3 regions of the Novosphingobium sp. BL-S-19 genome follow, and region 1 is predicted to be linked to each of the others. Evidence: riboswitches for the same ligand, from Rfam matches in the RefSeq annotation. Region 1 holds a riboswitch; each other region holds the start of a gene.

Region 1 (6,740 bases):
CGATCAAGGGCGGGGGCCGACCTCAGCTTTTCCTCGGCCGAAGTCACTATCGTCCATGGCAGCTTGTCGAGCGGAGGTGCGACGATGCTGGCAAGCGATCATGCGCTGCTCGACCTCTGCGTTACCCCACGCCCCGCCAATGCGCGCGGGGCCTTCGCGCCTGAAGGATCGGAGAGGCACCGTTTCGAAAAGTTGGGCGATATCGTTTTCGTGCCGCCCGGCCATCCGCTTCAACTGCGATGGGACGGAGCGGAAGCGCAGCATTCGATCCGCTGCGAACTCCGCGGACGGCTGGCGCGGCACCGGTTCGGGGAGCGCATGGAATGGACTGCTCCCCGCCTCACCGCGGCGCTGGACATCGCCAGCCAGACCGTGCGCCTGCTGCTGCGCCGCCTTGCCCAAGAAGCGCGCACACCGCGCCGGGATTCCAAACTGCTGGTCGGCTCGATCGCCACCCAACTGACCGTCGAACTGTGCCGCTATTTCGAGGAAATCGCCGAAGAAACCGCGCACGGCGGCCTGGCTCCCTGGCGCCTGCGCGTGATCGATGAACGGCTGGAGCGCGATGCCATGCCGCCTTCGCTGGACGAACTCGCCGCACTGTGCAGCGTCTCCGTCCGCCAGCTTACACGCGGCTTTCTGGGCAGCCGGGGCTGCACCGTGGGGCAATATGTCCATCACCACCGGCTGGAAACGGTGAAGCGCCTGCTCGCCACGCAGGAAAGCATCAAGCAAGTGGCCGATGCCGTGGGCTTCGCCTCGACCTCCAGCCTGGCCCATGCCTTCCGCCGCGCCACCGGCCTGACACCGCGCCAGTACCAGCAGCGCATCTGGCGTTCGAAAGAACACGGCTGAAACCGTGGCGGCTTTGCGCTGCCGGAGCTAAGGGACGCCAAATAGAAACCGACCTCAGACGTCGTTGCGATGTCGCCGAAGCGATCCTATCGCGAACGCAAGAATTCAGGGGTGGCAAAGAAAATCGCTGACATGAAATACGACGGTACGGGTTGCTCATGCTCGTCAAGGGCCGGCGAATAGCGGGCGTTTTTCATTATGATATCACATGCATTGACTTCGAAATCGGGCACGCCATCGGTCGGGAATGTTTTGCATTCGGTCGGCGCACCGGTTGCGTCGACCATTACACGTAGGTGTAGACGGGCAAATCCTCCCAGGCTTCTGACTGCTTGTGGCGGGTCGTCGGCCGCGACTAATGCATTCACGGCGCGGGCGTTCAGCGCCTTCACTGGACGGGACAGTTTCGCTTGCACATCCGGGTTCAAGCCCCAGCTTTCGACCAGTTCGTCCGTGCAATGACGCACCGCGTTCATAACCGGCGCAATCGGCCCTGTATCCAGGACCAGTTTCTGTTTGGCGGCGCTGATGCTGAACCGGCTGATACTACCTTCCAACGCCGCGTCTGGGTAGGCACGATCCGCCTTCTCAAGCGCAGGCTGGTCGACTGACATATCGGTATTGAAAATGATGGCCGCGCCATGCGCCGCCAAAACACCAGAGGCGAGCGACAAGAATGGCAACGGGGCACCTGATCCATAAGCGATGAATTTGTCCTGCGCCGACTTGATCCTCGTAACCGGCGGCCCGGCGAGGGTGTAGTCAAAATTGTATCCTGGCGAGAATGTACGCATGCGCAGAAACAGATTATCCTTTGCCCCGCCGAACTGCCGCGAGAGGACGCAACTGTCCTGCGCCGGGGACAAGCTCCATGGCGATGTCGGCTTCAGAACGGATTCCGTTTTCTGCGCTGAGGCCGCGCCATGGCCGAATGCCATGGCGGCGATCAATGCGGCTGCAATATACCCTGTCTTCAAGTCGCCCCCCGGCGGAAAGAACCCCGCTTCTGACCTCGCATAACCCCAGTCCTCGCGCCAGCCTACTCAAATGGCTGAAATTGCGGGGGTGGGTGTGGAGAACGCCCTTACCCTTGCAGAAGGCGCGGAAATCTAAAAAACTGGCTCCTCGCCGCGGCGGGGAGCCAGATTGACAGGGATGTGCCCCCTTCCCGCCGTTCACGGTCGCGTGCGTGCCCTCCTGAGTCTGCCATTCATTCAGCTAAGATGATATCGTCTTCGCGAATGCCACCAGACAGTTCACTCTTGCGCCAATTACACACCCCAGCTAGCTCTGCGCCCGCCTTCCCTTAAACGGGATGGCGGACAAGATCGCGCCGGTGCCTCGAGAGAGGCTTAAAATGGGAACACGGTGAGAGGGGTTCGCCCTTCGAATCCGAGGCTGTCCCTGCAACTGTAAGCGGCGAGCGCGATGCACATCGCGCGGCAGGGCCAAGGCGCCTGTCGCAGCCACTGGGCCGGACGCTAAGACATGCGAGGCCTGGGAAGGCCGTGCATCAAGCTATGACCCGCGAGCCAGGAGACCTGCCGGCGTTCGGTCGCTCTTGCTTTGGTCCAGGGGATGGCCGGGGCACGGTGTTTCTCCGTCTGAGCGACGAACCAGCGGCAGGGGCCGCACGGTGCGCTGAGCGGTCGTCCCTTTATCATGGGCGCCCGGCCGGACGGCGCGCCGGCCGTTCGCGAACGGCAGTCCCCTGCTTCGGATCGCATGGCGCTCGACAGGGGGATTAAAATGAAGTTCGCATCCGTTTCGCACACGGCGCTTGCCGTGGCGCTTGGCCTTGTCTGGAACACGCCAGCCCTTGCCGAGGAAGCCGGTGAGGATCAGGCCATCGTCGTGACTGGCCAAAGCCTTGAGGAAACTCTGCCGCAGGAGCTTTCCCGGTACGGTAACGACGTTGTCACCGTCAGCGGAAAGCAGATCAAGGACAGCGGCGCGGTGGACGTGGTCAAGGCGCTGGAATCGGTGCCCGGCCTTTACATTCGCGGTCGCAACGGTCCGTTCACTTATGTCGACGTTTCGCTTCAGGGCTCGCGTACGCAGGACGTTCTCTGGACGATGGACGGCATTCGCCTGAACAACCGCCTCTACGGCGGCACTTCGCCCAACGATACACTGCCCGCCAGCATGATCGAGCGGATCGAAGTGCTGCGCGGCGGAGAGAGCCTGTTCTACGGCACGCAGGCCTCAGCGGGCGTCATCAACGTGGTGACGCGCAGTTTCACCGACGATTTCAATGGCCAGGCCAATGCCTCGGTGGACTCGTGGGGCGGGACCAGCGTGGACGGCTATCTCCGCGGCGCGGTGGGCGGGCATCGCTTCGTGGCCTATGCCTCGCACAACCAGTCCGAAGGTTACATGCCTTACAGCGCGTACCAGCCCAGCCTGACCGATCGCCGCCTGGGCTACGATCTCTGGTCGGCGGGCCTGAAATATCAGTATGACCTTGCTCCCGATCTGGCGTTCAATGCCCAGTACCAGCACACCGAGGCGAAGCTGGACAACCTTTCGCCCACGCGCATCCGGGAAAGCCGGAACGACCGAAACGAGGAAATCGCCAGCGTCCGGCTCGACTACACCGGCAGCGATACGGTGCAGTTCTTCCTCAAGGGCTATTTCCACGACTGGAAGACCGCCTACGTCCAGATCCGCAATTCGCTTCCCGATCTTCAGCCGCAGGTGATCTACCCTGCCGGCACGTTCTGGGGCTATCGCGATTGGGGTGGCAGCGCGGTGGTGAAGTTGCACCTCCACCCCGGCCTTGAATACCTGCTGGGCTACGACTTCCAGAACTTCTCCGGCCGCGATGACGTGCTGCTGATCGCGCCGACCAGCGAGCAGGTCCACGCGGGCATCTTCCAGGTCCGCACTACCGACGAGATTTCATCGAAGGGCCGGCTCGCCGCGGGTCTGCGCTACAACCGTACGGACGGCGCGAAGAAGACGATCTGGAACGTCTCGGGTCGCTATGATTTTGCCGATGCCCTCTATGTGGAAGCGAACGGCGGCACCTCCTTCGTGCTGCCCGATGCCTCGCAGCTTTACGGCAATGATCCCTGCTGCGAGATCGGCAATCCCAACCTCGAACCGGAACAGAGCCTCAATCTCAATGCCTCAGCAGGGGGCACGGTGCCGGTGGGTGCGGTCTCGCTGGGCTGGAAAGCGACCTACTTCAACCGTCGCATCACCAACATGATCGATACTGTCTACGACGATCCCGCCTACCCGAACGGCACTTACGCCAATCTTGACGGCAAGGTCCGCTCGCAAGGCGGCGAGCTTGAACTCATGGCGCAGATGGCCGGGGGCTGGAGCCTCAACGCCAGCTATACTTACGCCCGCGTGCGCGAGAGGGGATCGTCGACCCAGCTCGATCGCAATCCCAAGCAATACGCCAAGGGCACGCTGTCCTATGCGCCCGAGAACCAGCCATTCGGCGCCAATCTCTCGGTCAACTGGATCGGCGATGTCTGGTCCACCGCATCCGGCTTTGGCCGCCGGAACTATGGCAACTATGCACTGGTCGATGCCGGAGCCTATCTCTACCTGGACGGTGCAGCGCGGCGGAACCGCTTTGGCGTCAATGTCGATAACCTGTTCAACAAGGAATACGCGACGCGCGGCTATCAATCGGCCGTGACCGACCAAGGCGCGCTCGACGGCAGCAATAGCCGCTTCCTTTACTTCAACCGGGGCGTGCCGCGCACGCTGCGGATGAGCTACGGCCTGAGCTTCTGAGGCGATGACGACCCTTCAGCCTCGGGCAGTCCGTTCGCGCAGCCTGCTGCCGCGCCCGATCCTTGTGCTTCATCGTTGGCTTGGCGTCTTCGCCGGACTGTTGATGACGATCTGGTGCCTTTCGGGCTTCGTGATGATCTACGTGGACTATCCGAGGCTGGAACCTTCCACGCAGGTAAAGGGGCTTGCGCCCCTGCACCTGCCGGAACCGGTGGCATTCGAGGCAGTCGATATTGCACCGGACACGCCGATCGCCTCCGCCCGCATGGAGATGATGGCGGGCCGCGCAATCTTGCGGGTAATTCCCGCAGACGCCGCCGATCGGCCGATCCCGCAGATGCGGACGATCCCCGCTGCTTTCGACCTTGCCAGCGGCAAGCCGCTCGCCCTGCCAGGCACGCCCGATATCGGCCAAATTGCCGGCGATTTCGCCGCGGGACACGGCATTGCCGGCAGCGCTGCAACGCCGGTCGAAACCGATATCGACCAGTGGACGGTCCAGACCTACAAACGCAACGCGCCCCTCTTCCGCGCGGATTTTGCCGATCCGGCCGGGACCGAGATCTACATCTCCGGCAAATCGGGCGAGGTCGTACAGGAAACCACTCGTTTTCAGCGCTTCTGGGGCTGGCTGGGCGCGGTGCCGCACTGGCTCTACCCCACCATCCTGCGGCAGGACGGCGCGCTGTGGAGCCAGGTCGTGATCTGGACTTCACTGGCCGGCTGCTTCCTCACCGCGACCGGCATCTGGGCGGGCATTGCCCGCGTGCGCCGCAAGCGCGATGGCAATATCGGTTCGCCCTACAAGGGGCTGTGGTGGTGGCACCATGTCTTCGGCCTGTTCTTCGGCCTGCTGACGCTGACATGGGTGGCGAGCGGGCTGTTCTCGATGAACCCCTGGGGTTTCCTCGATAGCATGGCTGGTCTGGCGGAGCGTGAGAGACTGGCGGGACCAATGCATTGGCGCGATGTGTGGCAGGCATTTTCGGCCATTCACGATCTTCCATCCGGCGCCGTGCGAGTGGAAACCGCGCCACTCGGCGGACGGACATTCCTGCTGGTATCGCGGCATGAGGGTGCCCGAGTACGGCTCGATGCCACCGGGAATTCTTCGCCGCTGACCGAACCGGAATTGCGCGCCGCGCTGACCGGGCCGATGGCCGCAGCCTCACTCGATTTGATGCGAGAGGAAGACGCCTACTATTACCGCCACCGCTTCGCCGCGCCATTGCCGATCTGGCGCGCGGTACTGGCGGATGCCGAAAAGACGCGGCTCTACATCGACCCGGCCAGCGGGCAGATCGTCCGCGCGTTCGATCGCAATGGTCGCGGTTTCCGCTGGCTGCAGGATGGCCTGCACAGTCTCGATTTCCCGGTGCTGCGCAAGCGCCCCTGGTGGGACTTCGTGGTGCTGCCGTTGCTCGCAGCCGTCACGCTGGTCTGCGCTACGGGAACGTGGATGGCGTGGAACAAGGTTCGCCGCGATTTACGACGTCTTTGGCGGCGGTGGCGCCGGCGCAGACCGCTCATTCGCTCCTATAGCGGCTGAGCGAGAATGGCCTTCAGTGATTTGGCCAATTGCAGGAAGACACCGGCTTTCCGCCCAGCCGATCTCGGGTACCACCTTGAGAGCGACGCCCGCTCCGCAAATCGAGCGACGCCGGCGTCGTGCCTTCCGGGGCGCTATGTAGCAACTGGCAGCCCGCCAGCCTTGTGACGGCCGGCGCCGTCACAAGGCGACCGTGCCGATCACTTCCCTGTATGTTGAGTGGCAACCGCCTCTTTAGGCTTGACGTAACGGTCGAGCCAATCGGTCATCTGCCACAAGGTCTCCTGCGTGGATTCCATTGCGCGATAACCGTGCGGCTCGTTGGGGAGCACGACGTAGCGGACGATTGCGCCATTGCCCTTCAAGGCGGCGTACATGCGTTCGGACTGGATCGGGAACGTGCCCGAATTGTCGTCCGCACCGCCATGGATCAGCAGGATCGGCGCTTTGATCCGGTCTGCGAAGGTGAAGGGGCTCATTTCGGTGTAAGTCTGCGTCGCCTGCCAGTAAGTGCGCTGCTCAGCCTGGAAACCGAACGGCGTCAGCGTGCGGTTGTATGCCCCCGAACGTGCGATGCCGG
Region 2 (6,740 bases), 550 kb from region 1:
GTCAGCCTGCGCCCCGATACGGCGCGGCCCGGCACCGTGCCCGCCCCGCAAGGCGGCGACGTGGCGAGCGAGGCGCTGGGCGCCTACGCACACTCAGCGGTGGCGTGGCTGGAAGGCCGCTACCTGACGCTACGCCCCAGCTTCGGCACGCCGGGCAGCCTGTTCGCCTATCTCATCACGATCCGCTGGGATGCGACCGGTGCTTGTCTGGCCTATGCCGAATCCGGCCGTTCGGATGGGCGTTTCGAACAGAGCGGCCACGTGTCGCTGCCCAACCTTTCCGGGCACATCTATCTCGTCACCAACGAACAGGGGCAGTACCGGCTTGCCATCCTTTCACGCCCGACGATCGACGGCGGGATGTTCGGCATCCTGACGACGCTGGAGGTCGGCAAAGGATCGCAGCTGGTCCCCGCGGCCACCCCGCTCGCCCTGCGCAAGCTGGCAGCGGGCGAGGATCCGATGCTGGGTCTGGTGACGCCGGACATGCCCGATTTCGCGGCTTATCGCGCGATGCTGGGCCGCGCAGTGGAGGAGGATTTCGCGCGCCTGCACGCGCTCTGCTGATCGAACCGGCGGCGGGCGATCAGCCCTTGCGCCAGTGCAGCAGCGCGATGGTCAACCAGGCGCCCACCGACAAGTGGGCACACCAGGCGACCGCGCCATAGCCGCCGCCGAACGCCATGGCGTCCACCCCGAAAGCCAGCGCCAGCAAGGCATATCCGGCAACCCGGATCGCATGGGCCTGACTCTTGGCCAGGGTGCGCCCGGCAAGGTCCCGCTGATGGCGGGACATCGACAGCGCCAGTGCGACGAAACCGCCAAGCGCCAACAGGATCGCAAGAATGTGGGTCATGCCCGCACCGCCCGGTCTCGCCCTGTCGCACCGTCGGTGCCCGCCTTGCGCGACCGCGCGGAAAGCTTTGCAGCGCCCAGCGCGAACAGGGCTGCCAGAGCCAGCATCACCAGATCGAACGAGATGAACAGCCAGTCGCCGCGCACAATGCTGATCGGCAGACCGCGGCTGGTGGTGAAGGCATTGACGACCGGCACGGCAGCATAGAGCACCGCCGCAAGCGTCAGCCCTTCAACCCAGGCACGCGCGGCAGGCCGCACCAATGCCCAAAGCAGGACCCCCAGCCAGACGGCGAACAACGTGTGGATTTCCCAATCCGGCCGATCCGCCAGGCCGCTGGGTATCAGCCGATTGGCCAGGAAATAGGCGGGAATCCCCGCGCCCAAACCGGCCACGACGGCGATATTGAGCCGTTCGACGAGCCGGAAACCAAAGTGCGGTCGCTGCGGATCGGGCAGCCGCTGGCGGCGCTTGACCGTCCATAGCACCAATCCGGTGCCCACCATCGCCGTGCCCGCCAGCCCGCTGAGGAAATAGAGCCATCGCAGGCCCATTTGCGCGAAACGCCCAGTGTGCAGGCCGATCATCACGCTTTCGGTCTCAAGCGCCGCGCCCTTGGGCAGGCTGCCGTTGAGTACGCGGCCGGTGGCCCCTTCGAAGGTCAGCACTTCGCCGCGCGATCCCATGGCCTCTCCCGGTCCGCGCGTCACCGCCACGGTCGCTTTCGCGTCACCGGGATTGTCGATCCGCACGTAGCCGACCTGGCGGCCACCCCACTGCGCGGAAGCGGCCCGCATCAGCGGCCCGATATCGACGAGCGGAGCCTTGGTGCCGCTACGCTCGGGCGCGGCGGCCTCTCCGAAGACTTGCGCCTGAAAGGTATCAGGCGATGCGTAGTTCGCCAGAATCCCCCAGGGCACGTACATCGTCATCAGCGTGACCAGCCCGGTGAAGGTGATCATCAGATGAAAGGGCAGCGCCAGCACGGCTGTCACATTGTGCGCGTCCAGCCAGGATCGCTGCCCCTTGCCGAAGCGCAGCATGAAGAAATCGGCAAAGATCTTCTTGTGCGTGATCACGCCGGAAAGGATCGCCGCCAGCATGAACATCGCCGCGATGCCGACCAGATAACGCGCCCAGAGCACCGGCATGTAGTGCAGGTCGAAATGGAAGCGATAGAGGAAATAGCCGCCGCGCGTCTCGCGCGCGGTAACCTCGTCACCGTTCTGATCGACCACGGCTTCGGTCTGCGCGGCGGCGCCGGTGCCGGGATACCAGAACAACTGCGTGGTCGCGCTGCGGCCGTTGGGCAGTGACAGATACCAGAAGCCGGCGTCGGGCGCCTTGCGCTCCAGATAGCGGATCGCCCCTTGCGCCGATTTGACGGGATCGGCATCGCCCACAACCTCTGGCTGCATCCAGCGCGTGATCTCGTCCTGGAAATAGGCAGAGGTGCCCGTGGCGAACATCGCGAACAGCAACCAGCCGAGCACGAGGCCGGACCAGGTGTGCACCAGCGCCATCGATTGCCGCAGGCTATCCTTCACAGCCGGCCCCCCGCTTGCAGGGAAAACCATAGCCAAATGGCCATGACGCCGCCCGAAACGGCCATCCACAGCCACACGCGCGCGATCGAGCGCATGCCGAACGCGATCAGCGCCACTGTGGCGAAGATGGCGAACGACAGCAGAGTACCCGCCACGCTCGCCTCCGCCGGCGCGACACCCATGCCATACGCCAGCCCGCGCGCGATGCAGGCCGTGGCCAGCGAAGACAGCGCATAGTTGGCCGGTATCGCCGCCAGCAGCCGGGCTGCTAGGTTCGTCCTGGTAATGCCGGTTGCAGAGGAAGCCATGGCGCCTGTCCTGCCTGTTACCGAGCGACGCGCGCCAAGCGCAGCACCGCCGCAAAATCAGCCGGACTCGGGCCGAATGGTTTGCCGGATGAAGTCGTTGTTTTCACGCTTAGACCACCTTCCGACATGCTATTGCGAGCCATTCGCACAAATTCGGCTGCTAGGCGTTGGCGGTGGTCGAGTCAATCGCCCGAAGCTTAAAACTGACGTGGAATAGCCATGCATCGCCGGAACGCCGGTGCGGAATGACGCCGCAGCCGAATGCGCCGTCCGGATGCAGGCTTGCGGGCCATGGTTACGAAGGCTAGGAGCCTGCCTGTCTGCCACCGCTCCAACGGCGGCGGGCAAGATCGCGCCGGTGCCCCGCAAGGGGCTTAATACGGGAACACGGTAAGAGCGGCCCGCCCGCTCGATTCCGGGGCTGTCCCTGCAACTGTAAGCGGTGAGCGCGATGCACATTCGCGGCGGGACGACGATTTCCGCCGCAGCCACTGGGTCGGACGCTAAATCATGCGGGGCCTGGGAAGGCCGTGCATCGCGTGATGACCCGCGAGCCAGGAGACCTGCCGGCGCGATGTCGCTCTTGCCGTGGCCCAGGGAATGGCCAAGGCACGGTAACTCTTCCGTCTGAGCGACGTGATGCATGCGGCCGGGGCCGCAACGGCATGCCACGTCGGGCGCGCGCGCCTGTCCGTCGTCGCAGGCCAGGCGTCGCGTTTCGGCCATCCGGACGCGGCGAGACGCTCCGCCCGTTTCCGAGTTACCGGCGCGCGGGAGAAGACCGTTGAGCAAAGTTCCCACCACCGTCATCACCGGCTTCCTTGGCGCCGGCAAGACCACGCTGATCCGCCACCTGCTGCAGAACGCCAAGGGCCGCCGCCTCGCCCTCATCATCAACGAGTTCGGCGATGTCGGCGTCGACGGCGAACTGGTGAAGGGCTGCAACGACGAAGCCTGCCCGGAAGACGATATCGTCGAACTGGCCAACGGCTGCATCTGCTGCACCGTCGCCGACGATTTCCTGCCGACCATGCAGAAGCTGCTCGACCGCGAGAACAAGCCCGATCACATCATCATCGAAACCAGCGGCCTTGCCCTGCCCAAGCCGTTGGTGAAGGCCTTCCAGTGGCCCGACATCCGCACCCGCGCCACGGTTGACGGCGTGGTCGCGCTGATCGACGCCGATGCCGTCGCGGCCGGCCGCTTTGCCACCGACGAGGCGGCACTGGCAGCGGCCCGCGCGGCGGATCCGATGCTGGACCACGAAAGCCCGCTGGAAGAACTGTTCGAGGAACAGCTGGGCTGCGCCGACATGGTGGTACTCAACAAGACCGACCTCGTCGACGCCGATGCGCTCGCCCATGTCGAGACGCTGGTGCTGGCCGAAACGCGCCCCGGCGTGAAGATCGTGCGCGCCGATCACGGCGCCGTCGACATCGCGGCGCTGCTGGGCATCACCGCCGCGGCCGAGGACGATCTCGATTCCCGCCCCTCGCACATCGACGGGCTGGACGAGGATCACGACCATGACGACTTCGATAGTTTCGTCGTCTCTGGTGGCGATGTGGTCGATCTCGACGCGCTTCTCGCCCGTTTGAACGACCTTATCGCAGAGCACGACATTCTGCGCGTGAAGGGCATGGTCGCCGTCGGCGGCAAGCCCAGCCGCCTTGTCGTGCAGGCCGTCGGCCCGCGCATCCAGCACTTCTACGACCGCGCCTGGCTGCCGCAGGAAGCGCGCCGCACGCAGCTGGTCGTCATCGGTCAGAAGGGGCTGGACCGCGCTGCCATCGAGGCGGGGCTGGCGGACGTTCTCGACGTCGTGAACGCCTGATGCACCTGCTGTCCGCCACGCCGGGGACGATCTCCAACGGCGAGGAGGCGATCGACCTCGACCAGTCTCCCGGCGACATGGTGATCCTCACCGTGGCGGACAGCGAACTCGCCTGCTTCGCGGGCGCGGCGGCGCGCATGCCCGAAGGCGCACCCAGCATTCGCCTCGCCAACCTGCTGCAACTGCGCCACCCCTATTCGATCGACCTCTATGTCGAAAAGGTGATCGCCAAGGCCAAATTCGTCTGCGTGATCCTGCTCGGCGGCAAGAGCTACTGGGGCTACGGCATCGACGAAATCGCCCGCGTCGCGCGCGAGAACGGCATTGCCTTCGCCGCCATTGCCGACGGGCGGGAGGCCGATCCCGCACTCGACCGCGCCTCCACCCTGCCCGCCGAACTGCGCGAGCGGATGCGTGACTATCTGCGGCAGGGCGGCACGGCCAATGCGCTGTCGTTCCTGCGCACCGCCGCCCGGACCATCGGCCATGACGCGGGCGAGCCGGACGATCCGGTGCCGGTGGCCGACGCCGGGCTCTATCTTGCGGGCACCGAGCGCGCCGGGCTTGCCGAAGTGCAGGCAGGCTGGACCGAGGGCCGCCCGCTAGCATTGCTGGTGTTCTACCGCGCACTGATGATCGCGGGCACGCTGGACGCCGTGGACGCCATGATCGCGGCACTTCAGGAGCGCGGCTTCAACGTCGCTGCCGTCCACGTCCGCGCCTTGCGGGAGCCTTTCGCAGTAGACTGGCTGGGCGGATTGCTGGGCGAGGTCGCGCCCGATGTGATCGTCAATGCCACCAGCTTCGCCTCCTCCTCCGCAGGCGATGACCGCAGGCCGGGCATTCTGGAGAAGGCCGATTGCCCGATCCTGCAAGTCGCCTTCGCGGGCGTCGAGGAAAGCGAGTGGCAAGGCGCCGCGCGCGGCCTTGGCCCGCGCGATCTCGCCATGAATGTGGCGCTGCCCGAAGTGGACGGCCGCCTGTTCACGCGCGCCGTCGCCTTCAAGGCCGCCGAACGCTTCGACGAAGTGACCCAGTGCGGCATCGTCGTCCCGCGCGTCGCGCCGGACCGGGTGGCGTTCGTCGCCGATCTCGCCGCCAACTGGGCGAGCCTGCGCCGCACGCCGTCTGCTGAGCGCCGCGTCGCGCTGGTGCTGGCGAACTACCCCAACCGTGATGGACGCATCGGCAATGGCGTCGGCCTCGATACCCCCGCCAGCACCGCCGCGATCATCGCCGCGCTGGACGAGGCGGGTTACGACACCCGCGAAGCATCGAAGGACGGCGCCGCGCTGATGCGCGTGATGACCGGCGGGGTGACCAACGACCTGACATCACTGGGCCGGCCCGGCGAAGTTTCGCTGCCGCTGTCGGTCTACGAAGCCGCCTCCGCAGCGGTGCCCGACAGCGCGCGCAAGGCCATGGTCGAACGCTGGGGCGAGCCATCCGCCGATCCCTTCGTGCGGGACGGCGCATTCCGCCTGCCGGTCCACCGCTTCGGCAAGCTAGCCGTCGCCGTGCAGCCCGCGCGCGGCTACAATATCGATCCCAAGGCCAGCTATCACGACCCGGCCCTGCCCCCGCCGCACGCCTATCTCGCCTTCCACGTCTGGCTGGCGCAGGACTTCGGCGCGCAGGCGGTGGTCCATGTCGGCAAGCACGGCAATCTGGAATGGTTGCCCGGCAAAGCCATCTCGCTCTCGCGCGAGTGTTTCCCGGAGATCTGCGCCGGGCCGCTGCCGCAACTCTACCCCTTCATCGTCAACGACCCCGGCGAAGGCACGCAGGCCAAGCGCCGCATCGGCGCCGTGGTCGTCGACCACCTCACCCCGCCGCTGACCCGTGCCGAGACTTACGGCCCGCTCAAGCAGCTTGAGGCGCTGGTGGACGAATACTACCTCGCCGCCGGAATGGACCCGCGCCGTCTCGACCGGCTGCGAAGGGACATTCTCGATCTGGCGCGCAGCCACGGCCTCGACCGCGATGCCGGGGCCAGCGGTGATGACGACGATGCCCTTTCGGCCATCGACAACTACCTCTGCGAGTTGAAGGAATTGCAGATCCGCGATGGTCTGCATGTCTTCACCCAGTCGCCCGAAGGCCGCTTGCGGCGTGACCTGCTAGTGGCGCTGGCCCGCACGCCGCGTGGCTATGACCATGCCGGACAGGCCTCGCTGCTGCGGGCGATGGCGGAG
Region 3 (6,740 bases), on a different replicon from region 1:
GCAAGGCGTGCCAGTCCGGCGTCAATTCCTGCGGGATCGGCCAAGGGCGCGGATTCAGCCCGGTCGAAAGGTCCAGCCAGTCCGCTGGCGCTCCGCCGAACAGCCGCGCCGCTTCGTCCACCCGTCCGCCATGGTGGAGGAACCGGGCGATCATGACAGCGCCACCAAAGCAGCCAGTAGCGCGGTTTCGACCAGTTCGATGCCGGCGCCGTGGCCATCGCCGGAAATGCCGCCGATGCGCTTACCCAGCCAGCCGGCCCAGAGCGGCACGACCAGAAACAGCACCAGCAGCGGCGGCGCCACGAACAGTCCGGCCAAGGCCGCCAGCACGCTCCAAGCGGCAACATGAGGCCAGCCCACCGCGCGGCGGAACCGCGTGCCCAGCCCTTCGTGCAGCGGCGGCAGCGCCAAAGTCCACGCCAGCGGCCCGATCCGCGCGAGCACTGGCACCAGCAGCAATGCCCACACCTGCCCAAGACCCAACGCGTGCAGCAGCACCAGCTTCGACAGCAGTTGCAGCACGATGGCGACCACGCCGAAGCTGCCGATGTGCGGATCGGCCAGCACGGCGGAAAGCCGCTCGCGGTCCTTGTGTGCCGCGCCCGACGCATCGGCGATGTCGCCCAGCCCGTCGAGGTGGAGCGCCCCGGTCATGCCCACCCAGGCCAGCAAACCCACCAGCGCAGCGGGCCAATCCGCGCCGAGGCGTGCGCCCAGCCACCATGCGCCGACCACCGCCGCGCCCACCACCAGCCCCGTCAGTGGAAACCAGCGGATCGACTTTGCAAAATCGTCCTCGTCCGCACGCACCGCCGGCAATGGCAGGCGCGTCATGAACTGAAGGGCAAGGACGATCTGCCGGATCATCCCTGATTCCTCTCCAGCGCGACGATCTGGGCGGAGGGCAGGCGCCCGCCCGTCTCCGGCCAGAGGCGCAGGCTCAGCACCGCGCCATAGCCCAGTTCGAAGGCCCAGACCTGCCGGTGATCGAAGCCGAACAGCACCGAAAGCGCCGCGCGCATGGTGCCGCCGTGGGTGATGACAAGGCTGGAGCGCTGGATGCCCAGCAGCGCGTCCGAAACGCGCGCGCGCAATTGCGACCAGCGCTCGCCGCCCGGCGGGGCGCAAGCGTCCGGATCGTCCCAGAACCGCGCCTGCACCGCCGGATCGAGCGCATCGGGCGCCAGCCCGTCCCATGCACCGAAATCGAGTTCGCGCCAGCGGCGGTCGGCCTGATGGGTCAGCTTGCGCAGCGCCGCGATCTGGCGCGCCGGAATGCGCGCGCGCGACAGGTCGGAACTGAGGACTTGCGCGAATTCCAGCTTTTCGGCCCGCACCACGCAGCGCGCCGTGCCCGATGGCAGCGGCAGATCGTCACGATGGCCCAGCAGCAGCCCCGGCTCGCTGGGTTCGCCATGGCGCATCAGGTGCAGCAGGATGCCGTTCACGCGGCGTCTTTCCCGGCGACCGCGGCCTCCGCAAACGTCGCCATTCCGGCATGGGCGGCCAGTGCCGAGCGCACGATCTGCGCCGCCACCGCCGCGCCCGATCCCTCACCCAGACGCATGCCCAGATGCAGCAGCGGATCCAGCCCCAGCTTTTCCAGCAGGCGCACATGCCCGGCTTCGGCCGAGCAATGCGCGGCGACGCAGTGATCCAGCGCGCCGGCATTGTCCGCCTGCAGCGGTGCCACTGCGGCGCAGCAGATGAACCCGTCCAGCAGCACCGGAATGCCGTGATGCCGCGCTGCCAGCACGGCGCCGGCCATCGCCGCGATCTCGCGCCCGCCAAGGCGGCGCAGGGTTTCAAAAGCGTCGGTGCAGGCGGCGCCGTGCAGCGCCAGTGCCGCCGCCACGGCATCGGCCTTGCGCGCCACGCCCTGATCGTCGACCCCGGTGCCGCGCCCGGTCCAGTCCCGCGCGGCCCCGCCGAAGACTTGTGCGCAAAGCGCGGCGGCGGGCGTGGTGTTGCCGATGCCCATCTCGCCCACGAACAGCAGGTCGAGGTCGGGCCGCACCGATGCCGCGCCGATGTTCAGCGCCTCCAGGCATTCGGCCTCGCTCATCGCCGGTTCGGCGGTGATGTCGCCGGTCGGCCGGTCGAGATCGATGGGAACGACAGACAGTTCGGCGCAGCAGGCCTGCGTCAAGGCATTGATTGCCGCCCCGCCCGCAAGGAAGTTGGCGACCATCTGATGCGTCACTTCGGGCGGATAGGCGCTGACCCCGCGCGCGGCGACGCCGTGATTGCCCGCGAAGACCACTGCGCCGATCCGGTCCGCGCGCGGCTTTTCGCGGCCTTGCCAGCCGGCCATGAACACCGCGATCTCTTCCAGCCGGCCCAGCGAGCCCGCCGGCTTGGTCAGTACCGCCTGCCGGCCCTCGGCCGCGGCGACGGCAGCGGCATCGGGCGCGCGAAGCTGGGCAAGCGCGGCGGCGAAAGCGGCGCGATCGGCGAACATGGTCATGTGCAGATAAATCCCTCAGGCGGCGTGCGCGTGATGAAATGGCCCTTCACGCCGTCCGGCCACTGGCGATAGGGCACCTGCCCCTCTTCGCTGGCCGCATGGCGCGCGGCATATTCCAGCACGGCGCGCGCGGCCTCTTCGCCGGGCGTGAAATCGCCCAGCACATAGCCGACCTTGCCCGGCGCGCGGATGTGCACGGTGCAATGGCGCTGGCAGGCGAACAGGCAGGCCGTTTCCTGAACGGCCACGCCCTGCAATTCCGGATCGGCGGCCTGCACTTCGCGCATCGCCTCTGCCAGCAACGCGCCGCCGCGCCGACCGCCGTCGTCCTCGCGCGCTTCTGCCGAAAGGCGGCAAGTGTTGCACACGACCACGGAAGGCCCCGGCGCGACGGCGCGCAGCATCAGAACTGGCTCCGGATGCCGAAGTAGACCGTGCGGCCAAGCTGGCTATAGCCGGCCACGGTCTCATAGTCCTTGTCGGTCAGGTTCTCGATCCGGCCCTGCAGCATCAGCCCGGGCATCACCTGCCACTGCGCGCGCAGATCCAGCAGCCAGTAATCGTCCAGCTTGGCAGTGCCAGTGGCGGCATTGTAGCTTTCACCCGAATAGCGCGCGGCCAGGCTGGCGCGGATGCCCTGCGGCAGATCCACGCCGCCCTCGATATTGGCGAGATGACGCGGCACGCGCTGCAGCTGGCGGCCATACGTGCTGCTGTCCGGCGTGCGGTCTTCCGCTTCGATCAGGCTGTAGTTGCCGTCCAGGAACAGCACCTTCCACTTGGCCGATGCCGCCAGTTCCAGACCTTGCGCATGGGCCTTGCGGACATTGGCGTAGTAGCCGAAGCGCGTGGTATCGGTGCCCGGCACATAGCAGATGTCGGGCAAGGTGCCGCTGGTGGGGCAATAGGCAAAGTCGATCAGATTGTCGGTATTGCGCTGGAACCAGGTGGCGGAGACATGGAGCAGTTCGCCCAGGCTCTGCTCGGCGCCCACTTGCCAGCCCTTGGCCTTTTCGGGCTTGAGGTTAGCCACGCCATAGTCGCTGAACATCTGGTAGAGCGAAGGCGCCTTGTACCCCTGATCGTAGCTGGCACGAAGCACCGTCTTGCCTTCGTTGGGCGTATAAGCCGCGCCGGCGCTGAACACCGTGTTGCCGCCGAAGCGCGACTGGTGATCGTACCGTGCGCCGCCGTTCACGGTCAGCCCGGTCACCGGCGTCACCCGCAGCTCGCCGTAGACGCTGTTCGTGTCCACCTTGTACGGCGTGGGGGTATAGGGCGTGGTGCTGTTGGTGGGGGACGCGGTGGTCATGCGCTGCTCCTCGCGCTCGGCGCCGAACACGGCCTGCACGGCCTCTGAGAAGCTGTAGGTACCCTGATATTCGTAACGGCGCACGCGGCCATGCGCGTCGAACGTGATCTGGCGGATCTTGCGCGTGGGATCGTAGTTCGCGCGGTCGGTCTCGGTCTGCGTCACTGCCACGCGGTTGACCAGCTTGCCGTCCAGCAGCGCGAAGTTCAGCCCGGCATAGCCCGACCATTCCTCGGTCCGGCCATAGGCCAGCGAATCGCCCGCAGTGCCGTCGAATTCATTGCGCGAGTTGGACCAGTATCCCCGCAAGTCCAGCGATACGCCGGGCGCCACGCGGAACGTCATCGTGCCGCTGGCCGAAGTGCGGGTGAAGCCGTCATCTTCTGTGCCGGTGTCACGCGCCGAAATGCCGTCGGTAGTGAAGCGCGATGCAGAGACGCGCCAGTCGATCGCGTCCGACGTGCCGCCGATCCCGGCGCGGGCGGATACGGTGTCATGCGTACCCGCTTCCACCGCGAAATTGCCTTCCAGCGGCTTGGTCGGCTTGCGGGTGGTCACATTGATGACGCCGCCGATGGCATCGCTGCCCCACAGGATCGACTGCGGGCCGCGCAGAATCTCGATCCGATCGATATCATCGGTGAAGAGCGTGGAAAATCCGTAGCCGCCGGCGGTGGATGATGCGTCGGACAGGCGCATCCCGTCGATCACCATCACGCTCTGCCCCGCGTCCGCGCCGCGAATGCGCACACTGGTGGTGGTGCCATAACCGCCGTTGCGCGAAAGGCTGATGCCGGGCGTGCGCAGTAGCACGTCGGTCACCGCGATCGGCTGGGCGGCGGTGATCTGCGCATCGTCAAGCACGGTGATCGTCTGGGCGACGCGGTCGGCCTCCACCGGAGTGCGCAGCGCGGTGACGACGATGCCGTCTCCTCCTGCATCGGCTCCGGCATCGGCGGCATCCGCAGCCCGGGCAACAGTGGGGACGGCGATGGAGACGAGTGCCAGCGCAAGCGGGCTGGCGGCGGTGAGAATGGGGTACTTCATGGCATTTCCTTCGATACAGTCGTCGAAGCTCCAGCCGAAGGCATCGGCACGAAGAACACGCGGGCGCGCGCTCGGCATCGCTGCCGGGCGCTCGGACGGCGTACCCCGCGCCGGCGCTGGTCCGGCGGAGCAGTGGCTGTCGTTGCGCGAGGAAATCCCCCCGTTCACCCGGCACACCCTGTCCGGACGAAGAACGACTGCGACGGGCAGGTCTCCTGGCTCGCGGGTCGGTGCCGGTTCAGCCGCCTTCTCGGGAATTGCGCCGGTTTCAATGGCTTGGCCCCCAATGGCGAAATGGCCGAACGGCTCGCCGCTTACAGTTGCAGGGGCAGCCCAGGTCTTACACCTGTGTTCCCTTTTGATCCCCTTGCGGGGAACCTGTCGCGGCGCGGCAACTATCGTGCGGGAAGCCGGCTGGCAAGTGTGCGAAGCTTGCGCCCTTGCGCAAAGTGCCATAGGCGGGGCGGCGCAAGGGGTGCCCGAAAGGGCTTAATCGGGAAGCCCGGGGCCGCGGCGACGTTCGCGGCAGGCCGGCACTGCTCCCGCAACTGTAGCCGGGGATGCGCCCCGCCATATGCCATTGGGCCGATAGGCATCCGAGAAGGCGGCGGACAGGCGCGACGATCCGGCAAGTCAGGAAACCGGCCCTTCGCTGTCGATCCTTCGCGCGGGCGGGATGTACCGGGCGGACGGGGCGGGGTTCCATCGCGGGAACCGCCTTGGCGAGACGACAAGCCGCATGTCGTGTCGAAGGGAGCCTGAACGAAATGACACCGATCCGCTGACCCACTCGCCCCGGCGATATCGCCCCGGGACCTTTCGTGCACGCGCCTTCCTTCCATTTTGCCGGGAGACCATTGCCCATGAACACCGCCGCCAAACCTGCCTTCGCCCGCCTTGACCTTTACGTGTTCGCCGCGCTCGCCGCACTGATGCTGGTGACGCGCAGCCATTCGCTGAGCCACCTGGTCCATTTGCCCGATACCGACCTTGCCAGCTTCTTCGTGCTGGGCTTCTTCGTGCGCCGCATTTCCGCCTTCGCCGCGCTGTTCACGCTCGGTTTCGCGATTGACGTGGTGGTGATCCGGGTGCTGGGCGGTTCGGGCTTCTGCTTCACGCCCGCCTACTGGATGCTGCTGCCGGGCCACGCCGTGCTGTGGTTCGCCGGCCGTTTCGCCGCCACCCGCTGGGGGGATCGCCTTGCCGCCCTGCCCGCGATCGCCGCGCTGCTGGTCGCCGCCACATTCACCTCGCACCTGCTGACGAGCGGCGGGTTCTACTTCCTTGGCGGCCGCTTTGCCGATCCGACGCTGGCCGGATTTCTGCCGCGCATCGTCCGCTATTTCCCCGGCAACCTGCTGGCCACGCTGCTGTGGGCCGGCGTTGCCGCCGCGCTCTGGGCACTGGTGGTGAGCGCGCGTCCCGACTTGCGCCTCCAGCGCAGCCGATGACCGCCTGCCCGGCGCTCCTGGTCGCCGCGCCCGCATCGGGCCAGGGCAAGACGCTGGTCACGGCCGCCCTCGCCCGCCGCCACGCCCGCGAAGGGCGGCGCGTGCGCCTGTTCAAATGCGGGCCGGACTTTCTGGACCCCATGGTGCTCGAAGCCGCCAGCGGCGCCCCGGTCCATCAACTGGACCTCTTCATGGTGGGTGAGGCGCAATGCCGCGCCCTGCTGCACGAAGCCGCGCAAGAAGCCGACCTGATCCTGATCGAAGGGGTAATGGGTCTGTTCGACGGCGATCCTTCCGCAGCAGACCTTGCCCGCCGGTTCGGCGTGCCAGTGCTGGCCGTGATCGACGGTTCGGCCATGGCGCAGACTTTCGGTGCGCTGGTCCACGGCCTTGCCAGCTACCGTCCGGGCGTGAAGGTGGCCGCCGTGTTGGCGAATCGCGTGGGCAGCCCGCGCCATGCAGA

Evidence for each region. A riboswitch is a leader RNA that binds a small molecule or an ion and turns the genes downstream of it on or off. The one in region 1 is predicted to bind cobalamin.
Region 2: another riboswitch for cobalamin. It lies ahead of cobW (cobalamin biosynthesis protein CobW); the one in region 1 lies ahead of ACZ1JV_RS06080 (TonB-dependent receptor plug domain-containing protein).
Region 3: another riboswitch for cobalamin. It lies ahead of ACZ1JV_RS11455 (TonB-dependent receptor plug domain-containing protein); the one in region 1 lies ahead of ACZ1JV_RS06080 (TonB-dependent receptor plug domain-containing protein).

Annotation. Positions count from the first base shown of each region.
Region 1 is NZ_CM145497.1:1,418,231-1,424,970, reverse strand. It holds gene ACZ1JV_RS06090 (helix-turn-helix domain-containing protein) at 1-855, shown strand, start outside; gene ACZ1JV_RS06085 (hypothetical protein) at 942-1,832, opposite strand; cobalamin riboswitch at 2,173-2,418, shown strand; gene ACZ1JV_RS06080 (TonB-dependent receptor plug domain-containing protein) at 2,605-4,611, shown strand; gene ACZ1JV_RS06075 (PepSY domain-containing protein) at 4,616-6,160, shown strand; gene ACZ1JV_RS06070 (prolyl oligopeptidase family serine peptidase) at 6,361-6,740, opposite strand, start outside.
Region 2 is NZ_CM145497.1:866,058-872,797, reverse strand. It holds gene ACZ1JV_RS03825 (helix-turn-helix domain-containing protein) at 1-567, shown strand, start outside; gene ACZ1JV_RS03820 (DUF3325 domain-containing protein) at 587-856, opposite strand; gene ACZ1JV_RS03815 (PepSY-associated TM helix domain-containing protein) at 853-2,403, opposite strand; gene ACZ1JV_RS03810 (hypothetical protein) at 2,400-2,711, opposite strand; cobalamin riboswitch at 3,051-3,296, shown strand; gene cobW (cobalamin biosynthesis protein CobW) at 3,496-4,545, shown strand; gene cobN (cobaltochelatase subunit CobN) at 4,545-6,740, shown strand, end outside.
Region 3 is NZ_CM145498.1:648,642-655,381, reverse strand. It holds gene ACZ1JV_RS11480 (threonine-phosphate decarboxylase) at 1-154, opposite strand, end outside; gene cobS (adenosylcobinamide-GDP ribazoletransferase) at 151-864, opposite strand; gene ACZ1JV_RS11470 (histidine phosphatase family protein) at 864-1,448, opposite strand; gene cobT (nicotinate-nucleotide--dimethylbenzimidazole phosphoribosyltransferase) at 1,445-2,467, opposite strand; gene ACZ1JV_RS11460 (DUF1636 domain-containing protein) at 2,464-2,871, opposite strand; gene ACZ1JV_RS11455 (TonB-dependent receptor plug domain-containing protein) at 2,871-4,826, opposite strand; cobalamin riboswitch at 5,015-5,223, opposite strand; cobalamin riboswitch at 5,281-5,490, shown strand; gene ACZ1JV_RS11450 (hypothetical protein) at 5,690-6,277, shown strand; gene ACZ1JV_RS11445 (cobyrinate a,c-diamide synthase) at 6,274-6,740, shown strand, end outside.